Regions from separate parts of the Duganella rhizosphaerae genome, predicted to be linked through region 2. Evidence: predicted binding sites of a transcription regulator. Region 2 holds the regulator's gene; each other region holds the start of a gene.
What was found. The regulator FliA, encoded in region 2, starts transcription of late flagellar genes. The targets are predictions, from matches to a motif close to CTAAAGTTTNNNNNNNNNNNGCCGNTA.
Positions count from the first base shown of each region.

Region 1: a site for FliA is predicted at 2,127-2,153, ahead of RUGAMON1_RS32095 (flagellin N-terminal helical domain-containing protein). Genes of this name have one in related genera too.
Region 3: a site for FliA is predicted at 3,901-3,927, ahead of RUGAMON1_RS29560 (flagellar protein FliT). Genes of this name have one in related genera too.

Region 1 covers NZ_BPWK01000031.1:1,675-8,541, reverse strand. Annotated here, with positions in the region: gene RUGAMON1_RS32105 (response regulator) at 1-224, shown strand, start outside; gene RUGAMON1_RS32100 (GGDEF domain-containing protein) at 375-1,952, shown strand; gene RUGAMON1_RS32095 (flagellin N-terminal helical domain-containing protein) at 2,251-3,861, shown strand; gene RUGAMON1_RS32090 (flagellar protein FlaG) at 3,955-4,344, shown strand; gene fliD (flagellar filament capping protein FliD) at 4,582-6,867, shown strand, end outside.
Region 2 covers NZ_BPWK01000012.1:27,854-34,720, reverse strand. Annotated here, with positions in the region: gene flhA (flagellar biosynthesis protein FlhA) at 1-1,229, shown strand, start outside; gene RUGAMON1_RS22765 (RpnC/YadD family protein) at 1,279-2,298, shown strand; gene flhF (flagellar biosynthesis GTPase FlhF) at 2,449-3,915, shown strand; gene RUGAMON1_RS22755 (MinD/ParA family ATP-binding protein) at 3,908-4,705, shown strand; gene RUGAMON1_RS22750 (RNA polymerase sigma factor FliA) at 4,748-5,479, shown strand; gene RUGAMON1_RS22745 (flagellar motor protein) at 5,461-6,207, shown strand; gene motD (flagellar motor protein MotD) at 6,209-6,867, shown strand, end outside.
Region 3 covers NZ_BPWK01000020.1:97,620-104,486, reverse strand. Annotated here, with positions in the region: gene fumC (class II fumarate hydratase) at 1-599, opposite strand, end outside; gene RUGAMON1_RS29570 (type IV pilus assembly protein FimV) at 754-2,154, shown strand; gene RUGAMON1_RS29565 (aspartate aminotransferase type Ic) at 2,245-3,471, shown strand; gene RUGAMON1_RS29560 (flagellar protein FliT) at 3,578-3,856, opposite strand; gene RUGAMON1_RS29555 (HDOD domain-containing protein) at 4,017-4,844, opposite strand; gene RUGAMON1_RS29550 (M13 family metallopeptidase) at 5,077-6,867, shown strand, end outside.

The DNA.
Region 1 (6,867 bases), on a different contig from region 2:
TCGGCGAGGACCACGAGGCGCCGCCGCACGACACCCTGTCCGACCGCGAATACCAGACCCTGACCATGATCGCCTCCGGCAAGACGGTGGGCATGATCGCCAAGGAACTGTCGCTGTCGGTCAAGACGGTCAGCGAGTACCGGGCCCGGCTGCTGGTCAAGATGAAGCTGAAAAACAGCGCGGAACTGACCCATTACGCCATCAAAAACCAGCTGATAGAATAGCTTCTTGATAGGCGCCAGCCGCGCGCTTGCCGCTTTGCCTACGCTTGATGCCTTAATGAAAGATGCCTTCCGCCCTTTTATTCAAGCTATGCCGATCGGGACTCGGTCTTATTATGGTTTAATGAACAAACCTTTAAGAGGCAGCATCTGATGTCCAGCAAACCACCCACTCCCGAGCAGAATCCGGCCGAGATCGCGCGCGAGGCGTTCAAGCGCCTGGCGGTGCGCCGCATCGCGCCGACGCCGGAAGCTTACCGCGACATCTACAACGAAATCGCCGGCGTCGCCGCCGCGCCGGCCGCCCCCGTGGTCGCGGTCGACCCCGGCCCGGAATCGGTGCTCAGCCAGTTCGCCACCCGCCTGACCGAAAACTCCGGCGACCTGGCCGACTTCGGCCGGCGCTTCAACCGCGCCGTCAAGTCGCGCGACTGGGAAGGCTATGCCAAGGCGCTGTCGCAGCTGGTGGAAAAACACTTCGTCGGCAAGAAGGGCGGCATCGAGGTGGCCGGCCTGCTGCCCGAGGACGAGCAAAGCCGCACGCTGCGCGACCTGCTCAGCCGCACCCTGACCTTCGCCGTCGCGTCCTTGTTGTCGGGCGCGCCGATGCTGGTGGCCGAGGCCGAATCGCTGGGCGCGGCCACCAAGCTGGCCCACAGCGAGGAGGCGCTGGCCGAGATCGCCGTGCGCCTGAAGCAGCTGTGCTACCAGATCGAGCTGCGCGGCGGCGACAGCGGCGAACAGCAGGAATTGCTGCTGCGCCTGTTCAAGCTGCTGCTGGAAAACGTCAGCGAGCTGCTCGACGACGACAGCTGGCTGCGCGGCCAGATCGAATCGGTGCAAAACCTGATCACCGGCCCGATCGACGTGCGCGCGCTGGAGGAAGCCACCCGCAGCCTGAAGGAAGTGATCTACAAGCAGGGCCAGCTCAAGCACAGCCTGTCGGACGTCAAGCTCACCGTCAAGAACATGATGATGACCTTTATCGACCGCCTCGGCCAAGTGGCGGCTTCGACCGGCGACTTCCACGAAAAGATCGGCGGCTATTCGGAAAAGATCAGCAAGGCCGACAATATCGCCGAGCTCAACACCATCCTCGACGACGTCCTCAAGGAAACCCGGCTGGTGCAGAGCGAGGCGCTCAAGGCGCGCGACAAGATGGTGCTGGCGCGCCAGGAAGTGCAGGACGCCGAGAACCGCATCCACGCGCTGGAAGCGAAGTTGCAGCATTTGAGCGAACTGGTGCGCGAAGACCAGCTGACCGGCAGCCTCAACCGCCGCGGCCTGGACGACGTGTTCGAGCGCGAGACCGCGCGCGCCGACCGCCGCGGCACGCCGCTGTGCATCGCCATCCTCGATCTCGACGATTTTAAAAAGCTCAACGACACCTACGGCCACATCGCCGGCGACGCCGCGCTCAAGCACCTGGTCAAGATCGTCAAGGACACCTTGCGCTCGATGGACGTGATCGCCCGCTTCGGCGGCGAGGAATTCCTGATCCTGATGCCGGAAACCTCGGTCGAGGCGGCGTCGAGCACCATGACCCGGCTGCAGCGCGAGCTGACCAAGCACTTCTTCCTGCACGATAACGAGAAAGTGCTGATCACCTTCTCGGCCGGGGTGGCGCTGCGCCGTCCCAACGAGGAGCAGACCGAACTGGTCAAGCGGGCCGACAAGGCCATGTACACCGCCAAGCAGACCGGCAAGAACCGGGTGGTGGTGGCCGACTGAGCCGCTTTGTTGTCAGTTTGATCCCAGCCCGGCGCCCGCCGGGCTTTTTTTTGCCCAAAAACAAGGGTGAAAAATAATTATTTTTGCCCTAAAGATTCCGCCGTTGCTGTCGTTTAAACGGGCATAGGTGTTGAACTTTAGGCCCGCCAGAGAAAATTTCCCCTCTTTCCGCCCCTTAATTTTCCCACTGGGCAACCGTTACCAGTAACAACAGCGGTTTGAATGTCTCGGAACGTGGAGACAGACCAATGGGAACTGAGCATATTGCCGAATCGAAGTATCAGTCTGGAGAAACATCATGGCACAAGTCATTAACACTAATATTGCATCGCTGAATTCGCAACGTAACCTGACCACGTCGCAAGCCTCGCTGTCGACATCCCTGCAACGCCTGTCTTCCGGTTTGCGCATCAACAGCGCAAAAGACGACGCCGCCGGCCTGGCGATTTCCGAGCGCTTCACCTCGCAAATTCGCGGCAATACCCAGGCAGCACGTAACGCCAACGACGGCATCTCGCTGGCTCAAACGGCTGAGGGTGGCTTGAGCACGGCAGGCGATCTGCTGCAACGTATCCGCGAACTGGCAGTCCAGTCCGCCAACGGCACCAACTCCGATTCCGACCGCAAGTCGATCCAGGGCGAGGTCTCGGCCCTGTCGAACGAGCTGGACCGCGTGGCCAACACCACCCAGTTCAACGGCCAGAACGTGCTCGACGGTTCGCTGACCTCGGCCCAGTTCCAGGTCGGCGCCAACTCCGGCCAGACCATCAACATCGGCGTCGGCTCGGCCAAGGCCACCGACCTGGGCAACAACACCTCCACCTCGACCTACGGCGGCGCCCGCGTGTCGGAAGCGATCACCGGCAACAAGAACAACATTACCGCGGACGAAACGCTGACCCTGAGCTCGGGCGCCGGCGTCACCACCAACGTTGCGGTCAAGACCAGCGACAGCGCCAAGACCATCGCCGCGGCCATCAACAGCCAGGCCGGCACCAGCGGCGTGAGGGCTTCGGCCGTCACCAGCGCCACGCTGTCGGGCTCCGACCCTGCCAACCCGACCACCGGCCTGAAAGACGGTTCCTACCAGTTCACGCTGCGCGGTTCCAACTCGGTGGCCAACGACAAGGAATCGAGCGCCGTCACCATCGCGGCCCAGGTCAAGGGCGGCGACGTGTCCTCGCTGGCGCAGGCCATCAACGCCCAGAGCGGCACGACCGGCATCAGCGCCACCATCAAGACCAATTCGGCCGGCACCGCCAAGGAAATCGCCCTGAGCGACGCCAACGGCGACGACATCCAGATCCAGAACACCAACACGGCTGCCGACGACGGCCTGGCCACCGCCTTCCTGCGCGGCGCCGACAAACCAGCGTCGGGCACCACCGCCGCCGTGGTCGCCACCGGCGTCACCTTCGGCGCCGGCGGCGCCGCCGATACCGTCGACAACTCGGGCGCCACGCCGGTCATCAACGCCGGCGCCGGTTCCAGCATCACCGTCGGCGGCCACCTGGACTTCTCGTCGGACAACGGCTTCTCGGTCAGCAGCACCGGCACCGCCATCGTCGCCGCCACCCAGGCCAGCTCGCTGCAATCGGTGTCCAAGCTCGACGTCAGCACCGTGGCCGGTTCCAACGCCGCCCTGAAGACCATCGATTCGGCGCTGAACCAGATCAACAGCAACCGCGCGTCGCTGGGTGCGATTCAGAACCGTTTCGCCTCGACCATCTCGAACCTGAATACCGCGACCGAGAATCTGTCGGCCTCGCGTAGCCGGATTCAAGATACCGACTTCGCGTCGGAAACGGCCAACCTGACCCGCGGCCAGATCCTGCAACAAGCTGGCACCGCCATCTTGGCCCAGGCTAACTCGCTGCCGAACGGCGTGTTGTCCCTGCTGCGTGGTTAAAATCCGGGGAAGGGTCGGCGGACGAGCGCCGCAACTCTGACTAGGTTCCCCGGTTGATTTATTCAGCCGGGGATTTTTCACAAAGGAAGCATCATGACTATCGATACCATCGGCTCGGCCGCCCAGGCCCGCCCAGCAGACCGTCCGGCCAGCGCCGCCGGCGGCGAAGTCGCCGCCCACGGCGCCGCGCGCACGCCGGCCACGGCGGTCGAAACCGCGGCCGCCGTCAAAGGCCCGGCCAACGTGCCGACGCTCGACCAGGTCAACCAGGCCGTATCGCAGCTGAACAAGTCGGCGCAGGCCAAGTCGCAAGGCCTGGAATTCTCGGTCGACAGCGACACCAAGCGTACCGTGGTGAAAGTGATCGACCAGACCACCAAGGAAGTACTGCGCCAGATTCCCTCGCCCGAGGCGTTGGAAATCGCCAAATCGCTGGAATCGAAATCCGGCGCCTCCGGCTTGCTGATCCAGCAAACCGCCTGAAGCGGCCGCGCTCGCGCGCGCCGCTTTTTCTGTCTTCATGGCATCCTGCACGCAGGAGCGCCGCCACTGCGGATCTCGCCGGCCACGTCCGCTGCGGAACCGCCCCGCCACGCCCCGCGCCGCCGAGCGCCGCCCGTTTTTTCAGCTTTGCCTGAACTGGCAGGTATTCTCCCCTCTCAAGTCCGGTTTGATTCTGCCGATATTGTCTTATATTATTGCTTTACTTAGGAGCACAACGTGGGCATCTCTTCACCAGGCATCGGCTCGAACATTCCGGTCGACTCCATCGTCAGCAAGCTGATGGCGGTCGAGTCGGCGCCGCTGGCCGATTACGACAAGAAGTCGGCCAGTTATCTGGCGCAGGTGTCCGCGTTCGGCAATTTATCCGGCGCGCTGGGCTCGTTCCAGACCGCGCTGGCCGGCCTGACCTCGGTCTCCAGCTTCCAGACCCTGATCAGCGCGCCCAGCGACACCACGGTGATGACCGCCACCGCCAGCAGCACCGCGCAGCCCGGCAACTACCGCGTCAACATCAGCCAGATCGCGCAGGCGCAAACGCTGGCCGCGACCGGCCAGAAGAGCACCACCGCCGCCATCGGCCTGGGCGCCAAGACCACCATCAATTTTTCGCTCGGCACCACCGGCGGCGGCACCTTCGGCATCGCCGGCGTCAAGCTGGGCCCCAGCCTGTCGAGCGGCGGCGTGTCGACCGGCTCGCTGAGCATCAACAACACCGCGATCGCCACCGACGGCAGCACCCGCAGCGCGCGCCTGCTGGCCGACGCCATCAACGCCAAGAGCGCCACCACAGGCGTGTCGGCCAAGGCCTCCACCACCGCCACCGACGCCACCCTGTTCGGCGCCGCCGGCGCGTCCAGCTACGGCAATGTCGACACCAGCGGCGGCGGCACCTACAAACTGACGGTGGGCGGCGTGGAAATCGCCGTCCAGGCGGCCGGCGTGGCGGCCGGCGCCGCCGGCGGCGTCACCGCCGCCTCGCTCGACGCCGCGCTGGCGCCCACCAGCGCCGTCGGGCGCGCGCTGGCCGACGCCAACATCACCGTCAGCGGCACGGCCGCCGGCGGCGACCTGCAGTTTCTCAACGCCGACGGCAGCAACATCGCCATCGCCGAAGCGGTCGAAGGCAGCGTCACCGGCGGCATCGGCAACAGCGGCACGGCCAACATCGGCTCCAGCACCACGGCGGTCGGCTCGATCACGCTGGTGTCGGCGGACGGCAGCCCGATCACCGTCGGCGGCACCGATCCCAGCAAGGCGGGCTTCACCGCCGGCGTCGGCGGCGCCTATCTGGGCGCCAGCTTCACGGCCGACTCCAGCCGCACCAGCGGCAACATCGTCATCGACAGCTCGAACAACACGCTGCAGGGCATCATGGCGGCGATCAACAAGGGCAACTTCGGCGTCACCGCCAGCATCGTCTCGGACGGTTCGACCGGCACCAGCGCCAAACCGAATCACCTGATCCTGACCTCGTCGGCGACCGGCGCCAGTTCGACCATGAAGATCACGCTGTCCGGCTCGGGCGGCAATCCGCCGGAACCGGACCTGGTGGCGCTGCTGGGCTACGACCCGGGCGGCGTCCAGAACCTGAGCCAGAAGGCGGCCGCGGCCGACACGCTGGCCACCGTCAACGGCATCGCCGTCACCAGTCCCAGCACCGGCATCAACGGCGCCATCAGCGGCATCAGCATCAACGCCCTCAAGGTCGGCAGTTCGTCGCTGTCGGTGAGCAAGGACAGCGGCTCCCTGACCACCTCGGTCAACGGCTTCGTCAAGGCCTACAACGATTTGAACGGCCAGATCGCGCAGCTGGGCGCCTACGATCCGGAAACCAAGACCGGCGGCCCGCTGCTGGGCGACACCACGCTGCGCAATCTGCAGGCGTCGATCCGCCGCCAGCTGGGCACCTCGATCACCGGCTTGCAGGGCACCAGCCTGACCAATCTGTCGCAGATCGGCATCTCGTTCCAGAAGGACGGCACGCTGAGCCTGGACAACGCCAAGCTGCAAAAGGCCGTGACCAACAACTTCAACGACATCGCCGGCCTGTTCGCGGCGGTCGGCCACGGCAGCGATCCGGACGTCAAGTTCGTCAGCTCCGGCAGCAACAGCAAGGCCGGCGACTACGCGATCAACATCACCCAGCTGGCCACCCAGGGGACGCTGCAGGGCACCGCCGTGCTGCCGGCCGAAACCGTGATCGACACCGACACCACCTGGACCGTGACGCTGAACGACACCAAGCCGGCCACGCTGGCCAACACCGCCACCATTTCGCTGCCGGCCGGCAGCTACAATCCCAGCCAGCTGGCGACGCTGCTGCAATCGTCGATCAACGGCGTCAGCGCGTTTGCCAACGCCGGCGCCACCGTCAGCGCCACCGTCGGCGACGATGGCAAGCTCAAGCTCGCCTCGACCAGCTACGGCGCCAAATCGAACATCCATGTCGCCACCGCGACCGGCACCGACATCTCGGCCGCCTTCGGCGCCGGCGCCTCGGTC
Region 2 (6,867 bases):
CCGCCGCCATCATCGGCGGCATGGGCCTGATTCCGGGCATGCCCAACCTGGTGTTCCTGCTGCTGGCCGGCGTGCTGGCCGGCTCGGCCTACATGATGACGCGCAAGGCCGAAGAGGGCAAGATCGCCGAAGTGGCGGCGGCCGAGGCGGCCGCGTCGCCGGCCGCCGCGCCGGAGCAGGAAGAGGCCAGCTGGCAGGACATCATGCCGGTCGATACGCTGGGCCTGGAAGTGGGCTATCGCCTGATCCCGCTGGTGGACAAGACCCAGGGCGGCGAACTGCTCAAGCGCATCAAGGGCATCCGCAAGAAGTTCGCGCAGGAGGTGGGCTTCCTGGCGCCGCCGGTGCACATCCGCGACAACCTGGAATTGAAGCCATCGGCCTACCGCATCACGCTCAAGGGGGTGGAAGTGGGCACGGGCGAGGCCTTCAACGGCCAGTTCCTGGCGATCAATCCGGGCATGGCCAGCGGCACCTTGCCGGGCATGGTGACCACCGATCCGGCCTTCGGCCTGCCTGCCACCTGGATCGACGCCAATCTGCGCGACCAGGCGCAGGGCATGGGCTACACGGTGGTCGACGCCGGCACGGTGGTGGCGACCCACTTGAACCACCTGATCACCACCCACGCTTCCGAGCTGTTGGGCCGGGCCGAGGTGCAGTCGCTGCTGGACCACCTGGGCAAGGATGCGCCCAAGCTGGTGGAAGACCTGGTGCCGAAGATGGTGTCGCTGTCGACCTTGCAGAAGGTGCTGCAGAACCTGCTGATGGAAGGCGTGCACATCCGCGACATGCGCTCCATCATCGAGACGCTGGCCGAGCATGCCGTGCACACGCAGGATCCGGGCGACCTGACCGCGCTGGTGCGCATCTCGCTGGGCCGCGCCATCGTGCAACAGCTGTTCCCCGGCGCCAGCGAGCTGTCGGTGATGACGCTGGACAATCGCCTGGAACGCCTGCTGATGCAGGCGCTGGCGGCCAGCGGTCCGGACGGCGCCGGCATCGAGCCGGGGCTGGCCGACACCATCGCCCAGCAGGCGCAGGCGGCGGCGCAGCAGCAGGAGGCGCTGGGCCTGACGCCGGTGCTGCTGGTGCCGGGCCCGCTGCGGGCCTTGCTGTCGCGCTTCCTGCGGCGCGCCTTGCCGCAGCTGAAGGTGCTCTCGCATGCCGAGATCCCGGAGACCAAGACCATCCGCGTGACGGCGCTGGTGGGCCAGCAGCCGGCATAAGTTTGAGCGGATCGCGCATGCCTTCATGCGGGCGGCCTAGACTGCTCGCATGGATGACGACGATTTCGATACGCCGTGGAAGGAAGTGGTCGTGCACCATTTTCCCGAATTCATGGCGTTCTACTTTTCCCTTGCGCATGCGGCGATCGACTGGTCGCGGCCGCACACTTTTCTCGATCAGGAGTTCGGCGCGCTGGCGCGCGATGCGGAACTGGGCAAGCGCGTGCTCGACAAGCTGGTTAGCGTGTATTTGCATGACGGCAGCGAACAATGGGTGCTGGTGCATCTGGAGGTGCAGGGGTGGCGTGATGCGCGCTTTGCCGAGCGCATGTTTGTCTACAATTATCGTGTCTATGATCGCTATCAGCGACCCGTCGCCAGCCTGGCGTTGCTGACCGATGGCGGCAAGCGTTGGCGGCCTTCGTCGTTTGCTTATCGTCTGCTTGGTTGCAGGATGGGGATTGAATTTCCGGTCGCTAAACTGCTGGACTTTGCTGACCGCCTTGATGAATTGCAGCAGCACGAGAATCCCTTTGCGTTGGTGACATTGGCGCATTTGCAGGCGCGGCAGACCAAAGGTAACGCTCATCGGCGCCGCATCGCCAAATGGAAGCTCACCAAACTACTGTATCAGCGTGATTGGGACAGGCAGCGTATCATCAACTTGTACCGGGTGATCGACTGGATCATGCGCCTGCCGAAGGGGCTTGAGGTGCGTTTGCGATCCGGCATGTTGCAAATAGAAAGGAGGAAGGCCATGGTTTACTTGTCTTCTATTGAACGTATAGGAATGGAAATTGGCCGGAAAGAAGGCTTGAAAGAAGGTCGGCAAGAAGGCCTGCAAGAAGGCAGGCAGGAAGGCAGACGGGAAGGTAGGCAGGAAGGTAGGCAGGAAGGTAGGCAGGAAGGGTGGGCCGAGGTGCTCGCTGAGCTGCTGATTCAGCGCTTTGGCCCGCTCGATGCGCATGTGCTGTCGCGCATCGCGGAGGCGGACGTGCCGCAGCTGTCCGCCTGGGCCCGCAACTTCGTCAACGCCGCGACGCTGGACGAGGTTTTCCGCGACAACTAAGCCGCCTCGGCCGCAATGGTGAAATGCGGCCCATTTGCCCCCCTGTTCGTCGGATCGTTTCCAGAGTGCATCGTCAATAATGGCACTGTCAGAGTAAAGGCGTCTCATCCGGAAGACGCATTGCTTGACTTAGACTCCTGAGAGCCGGCCATGAACGTCAAAAAATTTACCGCACCGACTTCCCGCGAGGCGCTGCGCAAAGTCCGCGAATCGCTCGGCCCCGACGCCGTGATCCTGTCCAACCGCCAGGCCGACGGCGGCGTTGAAATCCTGGCCCTGGCCAACGACGATGCGGCCTCGCTGTCCATGCCGGCGCCGCATTCGCCGATGGCCGAACCGGCGCCGTCGCTCGACCTGGGCAGCGCCTTGCCGTCAGGCCGCGCCGAGCAGCGTCAAGAGCCGCGCCAGGAACAGCGCATGGAACCGCGCTTCGAGCGCAGCATCGACAACAACTACCCAACTCCGGCCCCGGCCGCCCTGCCAGCGCAACCGGTGCGCCGCGTGGTGGCGTCCGCCTCGTCGTTCGCCAGCGCCACCAAGGCCGCAGCCGCCGCGCCGGCACCGGCTCCGGTTCAGGCCCAGACTGCGCTGGACGTCGACCAGATCGCCGCCATGGTCAGCGCCGCCGTCGCCAGCGCCAAGCAGAACGCCGCCGCCGAAATGCAGAACATGATGGGCGAAATCCGCGCCATGCGCGGCATGATGGAAACCCAGCTGGCCGAAATCTCCTGGGGCACCACCCAGGCGCGCGAGCCGCAGAAAGCCGCCGTGCTGCGCGAGATGCTGGCGGCCGGTTTCTCGGCCAGCCTGGCGCGCTACCTGATCGAAAAACTGCCGGCCAACCGCGACGCCGCCGACAGCCTGCGCTGGATCAAGAACGTCCTGACCCGCAACCTGCAAACCATGGCCAACGAAGACGCGCTGATCGAACAGGGCGGCGTGTTCGCGCTGGTCGGCCCGACCGGCGTCGGCAAGACCACCAGCACCGCCAAGCTGGCCGCGCGCTGCGTGATGCGCCACGGCCCGGACAAGCTGGCCCTGATCACCACCGACGCCTATCGTATCGGCGCCCACGAGCAGCTGCGCATCTACGGCAAGATCCTCGGCGTGATGGTGCACTCGGTCAAGGACGAAGCCGACCTGCGCATCGCCCTCAAGGAATTGAAGAACAAGCACACGGTGCTGATCGACACGGTCGGCGTCAGCCAGCGCGACCAGATGGTGACCGAACAGGTCTCGATGCTGCAAGGCGCCGGCTCCGACGTCAAGCGCCTGCTGTGCCTGAACGCCACGGCCACCCAGGAAACCCTGAACGAAGTGGTGCGCGCCTATCAGGGCAGCGGCCTGGCCGGCTGCATCATGACCAAGCTGGACGAAGCGGCCGCGATCGGCAACGTGCTCGACGTGGTGATCCGCCAAAAACTCAACCTGTTCTACGTGTCGAACGGCCAGCGCGTGCCGGAAGACCTGCACCTGGCCGATCCGGCCTACCTGATCGACCGCGCTTTCAAATTGAAACGCGATGTCGCCGCCACCCAATACCTGGACGCCGAACTGCCCCTGCTGATGAGCAACGGCCAGCACGAGCAAGCAATGCGCGAGGTGCACCTTGGCTAATTTCGATTTCGACCAGGCGGAGGGACTGCGCCGCATGCTGGCGGGGCCGCAGCCCCGCATCGTCACCTTCCTGTCGGCCACGCCGCAGGACGACAAGGGCGCCATGCTGGTCAACCTGGGCGCCTCGCTGGCGCGCGCCGGCAACGACGTGCTGCTGGTGGACGCCTGCGCCAGCGCCCATGGCGTGGCCTCGCGCCTGGGCGTGGACGGCGGCGCCAGCCTGCTCGACGTGGCGCGCCAGGAATGCGCGCTCAACCAGGTGATCCACCAGGTGCCGCAAGGCTTCGCTGTGGCGTCGATGACACGCGGCGTGGCGCGCAGCGGCCCGGACGAGACGCGCCGCCTGGCCAAGGCCTTCGACGTGCTGGCCAAGCAGACCGGCATCGTCATCGTCGACGGCGAGTTCGACGGCGTGGCCTTCCCGGTGCCGGTCATGGCCAGCTCGGAAATCGTGGTGCAGGTATCGAATAGCGCTACCTCGATCAAGGCCGCGTACAGTATGATCAAGCGCCTGAACCAGGAGCTGGGTCGGCGGCCGTTTGGAATTCTGGTCACCGGGGCTTCCGAATCGGAAGCAAAGGTGGTATACGATAATATGGCACAGGCAGCCAGCCGATACCTGGCGGTCAATCTCGTTTCGATGGGATCGGTGCCGGCGGATGAATACCTGCAACGCGCGGCACGCTTGGGGCGTGCGGTGGTCGATGCGTTTCCGTTGGCCGGGGCTTCGGTCGCGTTTCGTCAACTGGCGGGGCGCTTCGCGCTGGCCGGCTCGCCATCTTTCCGTTAAGGGAGCATCACAATTTTAGCGCTTAACCAATAATAAACGGCTATGTACACGGTCAAAGGGAAAGTGGACAAGGACTCTTTACTGACGGAGCATATGCCGTTGGTCAAGCGCTTGGCCCATCACATGAAGGCGAAACTGCCGCCCAGCGTCGAAGTCGACGATCTGGTGCAAGCCGGGATGATCGGCCTGCTCGACGCCATCAGCCGTTACGAGGATACCCATGGCGCCCAGTTCGAAACCTACGCCGTGCTGCGCATCCGCGGCGCCATGCTGGACGAACTGCGCAACAGCGACTGGCTGCCGCGCTCGATGCGTCAGAACATGCGCAAGATCGAAACCGCGATGAGCACGCTGCAGCAGCGCCTCGGCCATCCGCCGACCGAATCGGAAGTGGCCAAGATGCTCAAGCTGTCGCTGGCCGACTATCAGGAAATGCTGTCCGACGGCGGCGGCCACCAGCTGGTGTACTACGAAGATTTTCACGACGACGACGGCAACGACAGCTTCCTCGACCGTTACTGCTCGGACGAGGAGAGCGACCCGCTGCGCTCGCTGCTGGACGGCGACTTCCGCCAGGCCGTGATCGACGCCATCGACGCCTTGCCGCCGCGCGAAAAAATCCTGATGGGGCTGTACTACGAAGAGGAGCTCAACTTGAAAGAAATCGGCGCCGTCATGGGCGTATCGGAATCGCGCGTATCGCAGCTGCATACGCAGGCCGTGGCGCGGCTGCGCGCCTCACTTCGGGAGCGGTCTTGGACTGGGCCAGCGTAGCCGGGGTGCTGCTGGCGCTGGCCGGCATCATCGTCGGCCAGACGCTCGAAGGCGGCAAGCTGGCGTCGCTGCTGCAGCCGGCCGCGTTCGCGATCGTCGTCATCGGCACCTTCGGCGCGGTGATGCTGCAGACCCGTTTCAAGACCTTCATGCGCGGCGTGCGCATGCTGCGCCTGGTGTTCGCGCCGCCGGCCGACACCCGCGCCGTGCTGGCGCGCGACATCAACGCCTGGAACCTGGCGGCGCGCCGCGACGGCCTGCTGTCGCTGGAGCGCTATATGCTCGCCTCCAAGGACCAGTTCAACACCAAGGGCCTGCGCCTGATCGTCGACGGCATCAACCCCGACAAGCTGCGCCAGATCCTCGACACCGAAATCACCGCCTACGAAACCGAAGAACGCCAGGCGGTGCGCATCTGGGAATCGGCGGCCGGCTATTCGCCCACCATCGGCATCCTGGGCGCGGTGCTGGGCCTGATCCACGTGATGGAAAACCTGTCCGATCCCAGCAAGCTCGGTTCCGGCATCGCCGTGGCCTTCGTCTCGACCATCTACGGCGTCGGCCTGGCCAACCTGTTCTTCTACCCGATCGCCAACAAGCTCAAGGCCATCGTCACGCAGGCGGTGCACCAGCAGGAAATCGCCGCCGCCGTGTTCTACGACATCGCCACCGGCGACCACACGCGCGTCATCGACGAGCGCATCGCCACGCTGATGCGGGAACACTGACATGCACAGCCGGCGCGCCCGCAGGAAGTTCGACGACGAACCGGAGAACCACGAGCGCTGGCTGATCTCCTACGCCGACTTCATCACGCTGCTGTTCGCCTTCTTCGTGGTGATGTATGCGATTTCGGTGGTCAACATCGGCCGCTACAAGGTGCTGTCGGTGGCGCTGGGAGACGCCTTCGGCGGCGCCGGCTCGGCCAAGCCGGTCAACACCGAAGTGCCCAACCTGCCTATCCCCAATCCCAATCTGCGGCGCCACGCCGAATTGCTGCGCAAGGAAAAAACCCAGATGACCAAGCTGGCGCAGGACTTGTTGTCCACGCTGGCGCCGCTGGTCAAGGAGGGCAAGGTGCGCGTCACGCAAAACAGCCGCGGCGTCAGCGTCGAGATCAATGCCTCGGTGCTGTTCGACCCGGGCGAGGCGCGCCTGACCAACGAGTCGACCGAAGCGCTGCGCGCCGTCGCCGGCCTGCTGAAAAGCGACGATCACAAGGTGCAGGTCGAAGGCCACACCGACAACCAGCCGATCCGCAACACGCTGTTCCCGTCCAACTGGGAATTGTCGGCGGTGCGCGCCAGCAGCGTGGTGCGGCTGTTCATCGACGCCGGCGTGGCGCCGGAGCGCCTGACGGCGGTGGGCTTCAGCTCGAACGTGCCGGT
Region 3 (6,867 bases), on a different contig from region 2:
AATTCCTGGCCCAGGGTCAGCGGCGTGGCGTCCTGCAGGTGGGTGCGGCCGATCTTGACGATGTCGGCGAACGCTTCGGCCTTGGCGTGCAGGCTGTCGCGCAGCGCGCGCAGCGCCGGCAGCACGTGGTTGGCCAGCGCCTGGGCGGCGGCCACGTGGATGGCGGTGGGGAAGATGTCGTTCGACGACTGGCCCTTGTTGACGTCGTCGTTGGGGTGCAGCTTGCGGCCTTCGCCGCGCACGCCGCCCATCAGCTCGGAGCCGCGGTTGGCCAGCACTTCGTTCATGTTCATATTGGACTGGGTGCCGGAGCCGGTCTGCCAGACGGCCAGCGGGAACTCGGTCGGGTGCTTGTCGGCCAGTACTTCGTCGGCGGCCTGGGTGATGGCGATGGCCTTGGCGCCTTCGAGCAGGCCCAGGTCCAGGTTGACGCGGGCGGCGGCGCGCTTGACGCTGGCCAGCGCGTGGATCAGCTCCGGCGCCATGCGCTCGGTGGAGATGTGGAAGTGTTCCAGCGAGCGCTGGGTTTGCGCGCCCCACAACTGGTGGTCGGGGACGTCGATCGGGCCAAAACTGTCACGTTCACTTCTGGTGTTCATGGTTTTTCCTTTGCGCGCGGAGGCAATCATGTGTGTTTGCTAACTGGCTGCCAGTGTAGCGCAGTCTTGAAAAATTAACCTAGGGCTACAAAACCGGGAAAATCAGCCGTTATAGCTGATACACTTTAAGAATTCGCGTCCAAGCGACCCCGACATGCAGCGCACACCATTCCTGACCACGATCTTTGCTTGCGCCGGCGCCTTGCTGCTGGCGGCCGCCGCGCCGGCGGCGGAGCTGGGCGATATCGCCGTGCGTTCCTACATCGGCCAGCCGCTGGCGGCCGATATCGAACTGGTGCAGCTGGCGCCGGACGAGGTGTCGGCCCTGCAGGTCCGGCTGGCGCAGCAGGATGTGTATCGCGGCGCCAATATCACGATGAATCCGGCGCTGGCCTCGCTGCGCCTGTCGGTGGTGCGGCGCGATGGCCGGCAGTTCCTGCATGTCACCACCACCCGCGCCATCGATGCCGAGTATGTGCATTTGTTCCTGGAGCTGAGCGCCGCCGGGCGCCAGGATGTGCGCGCGGCCACCGTGTGGCTGCAGGCGGATCCGAATCCGGCGCCGCCGCCACCGCCGGCCATGACGGCGGCGCAGGCGGCCGCGTTGGCCAGGGCGGAGCGGGCGGTCAGGGAGGCGGCGCCGGCGCCGGTACCGGTCGCGGTAGCGGAGGCGCCGGCCGTGGCGGCGGTGCGGGACCGGACGCGGCCGGCGCCGATGCCGTCGGCGCATGAGTCCGAGGTGGGCGAACCGGCTGGTGTGCGGACGGCGCCGTCGCGGCGGCCGTCGGCGGCGGTGCGGAATTTGCCTGAGCGCATAGCCGATGCGATGGGCTCGACGGCTCGCCTGGCGCCACATCCGGCGCCGGCCAAACCGTCGGCCAGCAGCGAAGCGGCGCAGGCCGACGGCGGCGTGCCGCTGGGCGTGGCGCAGGCTTTGTTGCCCTTGGCGCCGTTGCCGCTGCCTAAGGGCGTGAAGCGGCCGGCGGCTCCGGCCGCCTGCGCCCCGTCGGGCATGAGTGCTAAGGAATGCGCGGCGCTGGATACGCACAGTGTGGAGTTGTCCAGCAAGCTCGTCGAGCTGGAGGGCAAGGTGAAGCTGCTGCAAGGGGCGCTGGCGGCAAAGGGCGGGACGGCTGCGGGGCATGCTGCGGTTGCTTCAGCGCACGCGGCGCCGGCATCGGCGTCAGCATCGGCGGCGCACGCGGCGGCCGCAAGCGCGGCGGCTTCCGGCGGGGCGGCGTCGGTCTCCGCAGCGGCTTCTGAAACGGCTTCGGCGCCGGTCAAGAAGGTGCGCGTGTTGCCCAAGTTGAAGTACAAAAAGGAAAAACCGCCGGAACCGGCCGCCAGCAATCTGCCGCTGATCGCCGCCGGCGCCGGTGTGCTGGCCTTGTTGCTGGGGGCCGGCGGCTACTTCTACCTGCGCAAGAAACGCGGCAGCGGGCCGCTGAAAATCTGGCAGGGATTCCGCAAGAAAAAGCCGGCCGGCGAGGGCGACCAGCCGATGGAGGCGCCGCCGCTGCACGAAGTCACGCCGGAATCAATGATGCAGCAGTAATAAGTATATAACTGTACGCTCTTATCGAGGCCAGACAATCTGGGGTATAGTATTCGACCCCCTCCGTCTTCCCCATACTGAAAGAGCGCTATGACCGCAGTAGATCTCCCTTCTCAGCATCACGAGCAATACCAGGCTTTCAAACAACTCGGCCTGAAACTGGACATGTCCCGTGGCAAGCCCGCGCCCGAGCAACTGGATCTGTCGAATGGCCTGATGGCGTCGCTGGACGGCTACAAGGCCGCCGACGGCACCGATGGCCGCAACTACGGCGGCACCATCGGCCTGCCGGAAGCGCGCGAACTGTTCGGCAAGCTGCTGGACGTGCCGGCCGCGCAAGTGGTGGTCGACAGCAGCGCCAGCCTGTCGCTGATGCATGACGTGATCATCTACAGCCTGCTCAACGGCACGCCCGGCAATGCGCCGTGGGTGCGCGAGCCGGTAACCTTCCTGTGCCCGGTGCCGGGCTACGACCGCCACTTCGCCATCTGCGAAGCGCGCGGCATCAAGATGATCAACATTCCGATGACCGAAGCCGGTCCTGACATGGATCTGGTGGAAAAACTGGTGGCCGAGGATGCCAGCATCAAGGGCATGTGGTGCGTGCCGAAGTACAGCAATCCGGGTGGCGTGGTGTATTCGGACGCCGTGGTGGCCCGCCTGGCGGCGATGAAGACGGCGGCGCCGGACTTCCGCCTGATGTGGGACGACGCTTATCGTTTCCATCATCTGGGCGAGCAAAAGCTGGAAGTGGCCAACATCCTGGACGCCTGCGCCAAGGCCGGCAACCCGGACCGCGCGATCGTGTTCGCGTCGTCGTCGAAGGTGACCTGGGCCGGTTCTGGCATCGCCGCGCTGGCCGCTTCGCCCGCCAATATCGCCTGGTGGACCAAGCATGCGGGTATCCGCAGCATCGGCCCGGACAAGATCAACCAGCTGCGCCATGTGCGCCTGCTGAAGGATGTGGCGACGGTGGAAGCGTTGATGGAACAGCATCGTTTGTTGCTGAAGCCGAAGTTCGATGCGGTGCTGGCGCAGTTCGAGCACTATCTGGCCGACGTGCCGGGCGTGTCGTGGACCCGTCCGCAGGGTGGCTACTTCATCGATCTGGTGACGCCGGACGGTTCGGCCAAGCGCACCGTGGCGCTGGCCAAGGAGGCGGGCATCACGTTGACGCCGGCTGGTGCGGCTTTCCCTTACGGTAACGATCCGAAGGACAGCCATATCCGTATCGCGCCGAGTTTCCCGTCGCTGGACGAGATCACCAAGGCGGCGCAGGGCATCGCGTTGTCGCTGAAGGTAGCGTTGGCGGGCTAAGTACTTGGGGTCAGTTCCGGCATTGCGCCACATGGCACGATGCCGGAACTGACCCCACCATGAAAAAAGCGCCTTGACGGCGCTTTTTTAATTGGAGCTCAGCATTTTACTGATGCGTCACGCCCGGTACATTGTTCAACCAAGGCTCGGTGACGTCGCGGATGGCGCGGTCGTTGGCCAGGATTTGTTTCAGCAGGTCGATCTTGCGCAGGCGCGGGGCGCCGCTCAGGGCCGGTACGCCGGTGGCGGTGGCGCGGGCTTCGCTGGCGCATTGCGCTTCCAGGCGGTTCAGGCCGTCGAAATCACCCAGACGTGCGGCGGCGGCCATTTGATTGGTCAAACCGGCAATATTTTCGTACATCGAGAGGACTTCGGTGGAGGTCATGTTCTCACCCTGGCTAGTTAAAACGGATTACCGCATGTCCTGATTAACGTCGCCTTAAATGGGAACTTTAGGGTGTTTTGAAAAAATATTTGAAAAAGATCGAAAAAAAGCCGCTCGGGGCAAAACCGGCGGCTTTCCGTGGCGATAACAGCAAGCTGGCTTATTTGACCAGCTCTTCCAGGCCGGCGCTCAGTTCGTCCGGCGACGGCATCTCGTCGATCAGCGCGTTGTCGTCCAGGCCCAGTTCCTCGGCCAGGTCGGACGGGTAGCAGGCGGCGATTTCGTCTTCGCTCAGGCCGGCCTGCTCGACGCGGGCGCGCCAGGCGGCCAGCGAGACCACGGCGGCCAGACGGTTCAGCTCGCCGTTGTGGTGCGGCTCGGGGAAGGCCAGGATGGTTTCCGAGAACGTCAGCGGGAACTTCCAGCGCTTGGCCAGCTCGGCGCCGACGTCGGCGAAGGTGTAGCCGAACGAGGCTTGCTCGGCGTCCAGGCGGCGCGAGTCCAGCGGGCCGGCCACCTTGTCGAGCGCCATCGCCTGCTCGGCCATCGCCGAGTGGATCACCAGTTGGCCGATGGCGTGCATCATGCCGATGGTGAAGGCGAGGTCGGTGTTTTCCTTGGTTTTCTTGGCGATCCACTTGGCCGACACCGCGGTGTGCAGGCTGTAGCGCCAGAATTGCTTGAGGTCGAGACCGGGCACGGTCTTGAAGCCGCTGACCAGGCCGGAGCTGATGACCAGCGTGCGCACGGTCACGAAGCCGAGCATCAGCACCGCGTCTTCCACCGTGCCGATGCTGCGCGAGACGTGGTAGTAGGCCGAGTTGGCCAGGCGCAGCAGCTTGGCGCTCAGCACCGGATCCGTCGACAGTTTCTTCGCGATCTCTTCGGTCGAAACGCTGGCCTTGTCGAAACTGCTGATCAGCTCTTCCACGACCTTGGGCGCGGTGGGCAACGCAGTTGGATTCTGGAACAGGGCATCAAGTTTCATATTTATCTCCTGGGTTGTTAGCGCGTTGCTATAGGCTAACTATATAGCGATTCGCCCGTTGAATGAAACAATTTTGCGGGGCTGGCGTCTCTTTTCTGCCGAGTTGCTACCATCTATTCCGTCAAATCCGCCGTTCGTCGCAAAGCAGCATCGCCGGGCGCGCCGCGGCGATACAGTGCACGCTGGCGTACCACGCCTGACACTCAACCAGATCCACGACCAAGGGACTCCCATGCACCCATCCGCAAGCAAGTTAAGCCTGGCCATATGCGCCGCCCTGATGCTGGCCGCGCCGCTGCGCGCCGAGCCGACCTCCGCCGCCCCATCGACCGCCGCCGCCAACAGCGCGGTGCTGCCGGGCGACGATTTCTTTGACTACATCAACGCCGACTGGCTCAACAGCGTCGAGATTCCGGCCGACCGCAGCGGCTGGGGCGTGGGCAACGCGCTGATCGAGGACACCAACCAGCGCATCGTCAAGTTGATCGAGGCGATGGCGGCGCAGCCGGCCGACGCCGAGGCGAAAAAAATCGCCGACTACTACGCCGCCTTCATGGACGAGGCTGGGATCGAAGCCAAGGGCCTGGCGCCGCTGCAACCGCTGCTGCAACAGATCGCCGCCATCGGCGACAAGCGCGCGCTGGCCCAGGCGCTGGGCGGCTCGCTGCAAGCCGATGTCGATCCGCTCAACGCCACCAACTTCTTCACCGAAAACCTGTTCGGCCTGTGGATCGCGCAAGGCCTGAAGGACTCGGCGCACTACACGCCTTACCTGTTGCAGGGCGGCTTGGGCATGCCGGACCGCGCCTACTATCTGGACGCCACGCCGGCCATGCAAAAGCTGCGCGGCCAATACCAGGCGCACATCGCCGCCACCTTCAAGCTGGCCGGCATCGCCGACGCCGACGCCCGCGCCGCGCGCGTGTTCGAACTGGAACGCAAGATCGCGCTGGCGCACGCCAGCCGCGAAGTGTCGTCCGACGTGCTCAAGGCCAACAACAACTGGAGCGCCGCCGATTTCGCGCGCAAGGCGCCGGGCCTGGACTGGCAAGCCTTCTTCGCCAGCGCCGGCCTGGGCGAGCAGAAAAAATTCATCGTCTGGCATCCGACCGCCATAGTCGGCGCGGCCAAGCTGGTGCAGTCGGCGCCGCTGGAAACGTGGAAGGATTTCCTCACCTTCCACCGCATCAACCAGGTCAGCAGCGCGCTGCCGAAGGCGCTGGCCGACCAGCACTTCGACTTTTATGGCCGCACGCTGAACGGCACGCCGCAGCAATCGGTGCGCTGGAAGCGCAGCCTGGCCGCCGTCAACGCCGCCATGCCCGATGCGCTGGGTAAAGTCTATGTCGCCAAGTATTTCCCGCCGGAGTCCAAGCAGCGCTTGCAGCAGATGGTGGGCAAGATCATCGACGCCTTCCATGCCCGCATCGACCAGCTGGCGTGGATGGCCCCGGCCACCAGGAAGGAGGCGCACGCCAAGCTGAAGACCTTGTACGTGGGCATAGGCTATCCCGAAAAGTGGGCCAGCTACGAGCAGCTGGACGTGGCGCCGGGCGATGCGCTGGGCAACCTGCTGCGCGCGCAACGCGTGCATACGCAGCAGCAATTGGCCAAGCTGCATCAGCCGGTGGACCGCGCCGAGTGGTGCATGCCGGCGCAGCTGGTCAACGCGGTGAACATGCCGATGCAGAACGCGATCAACTTCCCGGCCGCGATCCTGCAGCCGCCGTTCTTCGATGCCGGCGCCAGCGACGCGATGAACTACGGCGGCATCGGCGCCACCATCGGCCACGAGATCAGCCACAGCTTCGACGACCAGGGCGCGCAGTTCGATGCGCAAGGCCGCCTGCGCGACTGGTGGACGGCGGCCGACGGCAAGCATTTCAAGCAGGCCTCGGCGGCGTTGGCGGCGCAGTATTCGGCGTACAAGCCGTTCCCGGATCTGGCCATCAACGGCCAGCAGACCTTGAGCGAGAACCTGGCCGATCTGGCCGGGCTGGCGGCATCGTATGACGCTTACCAC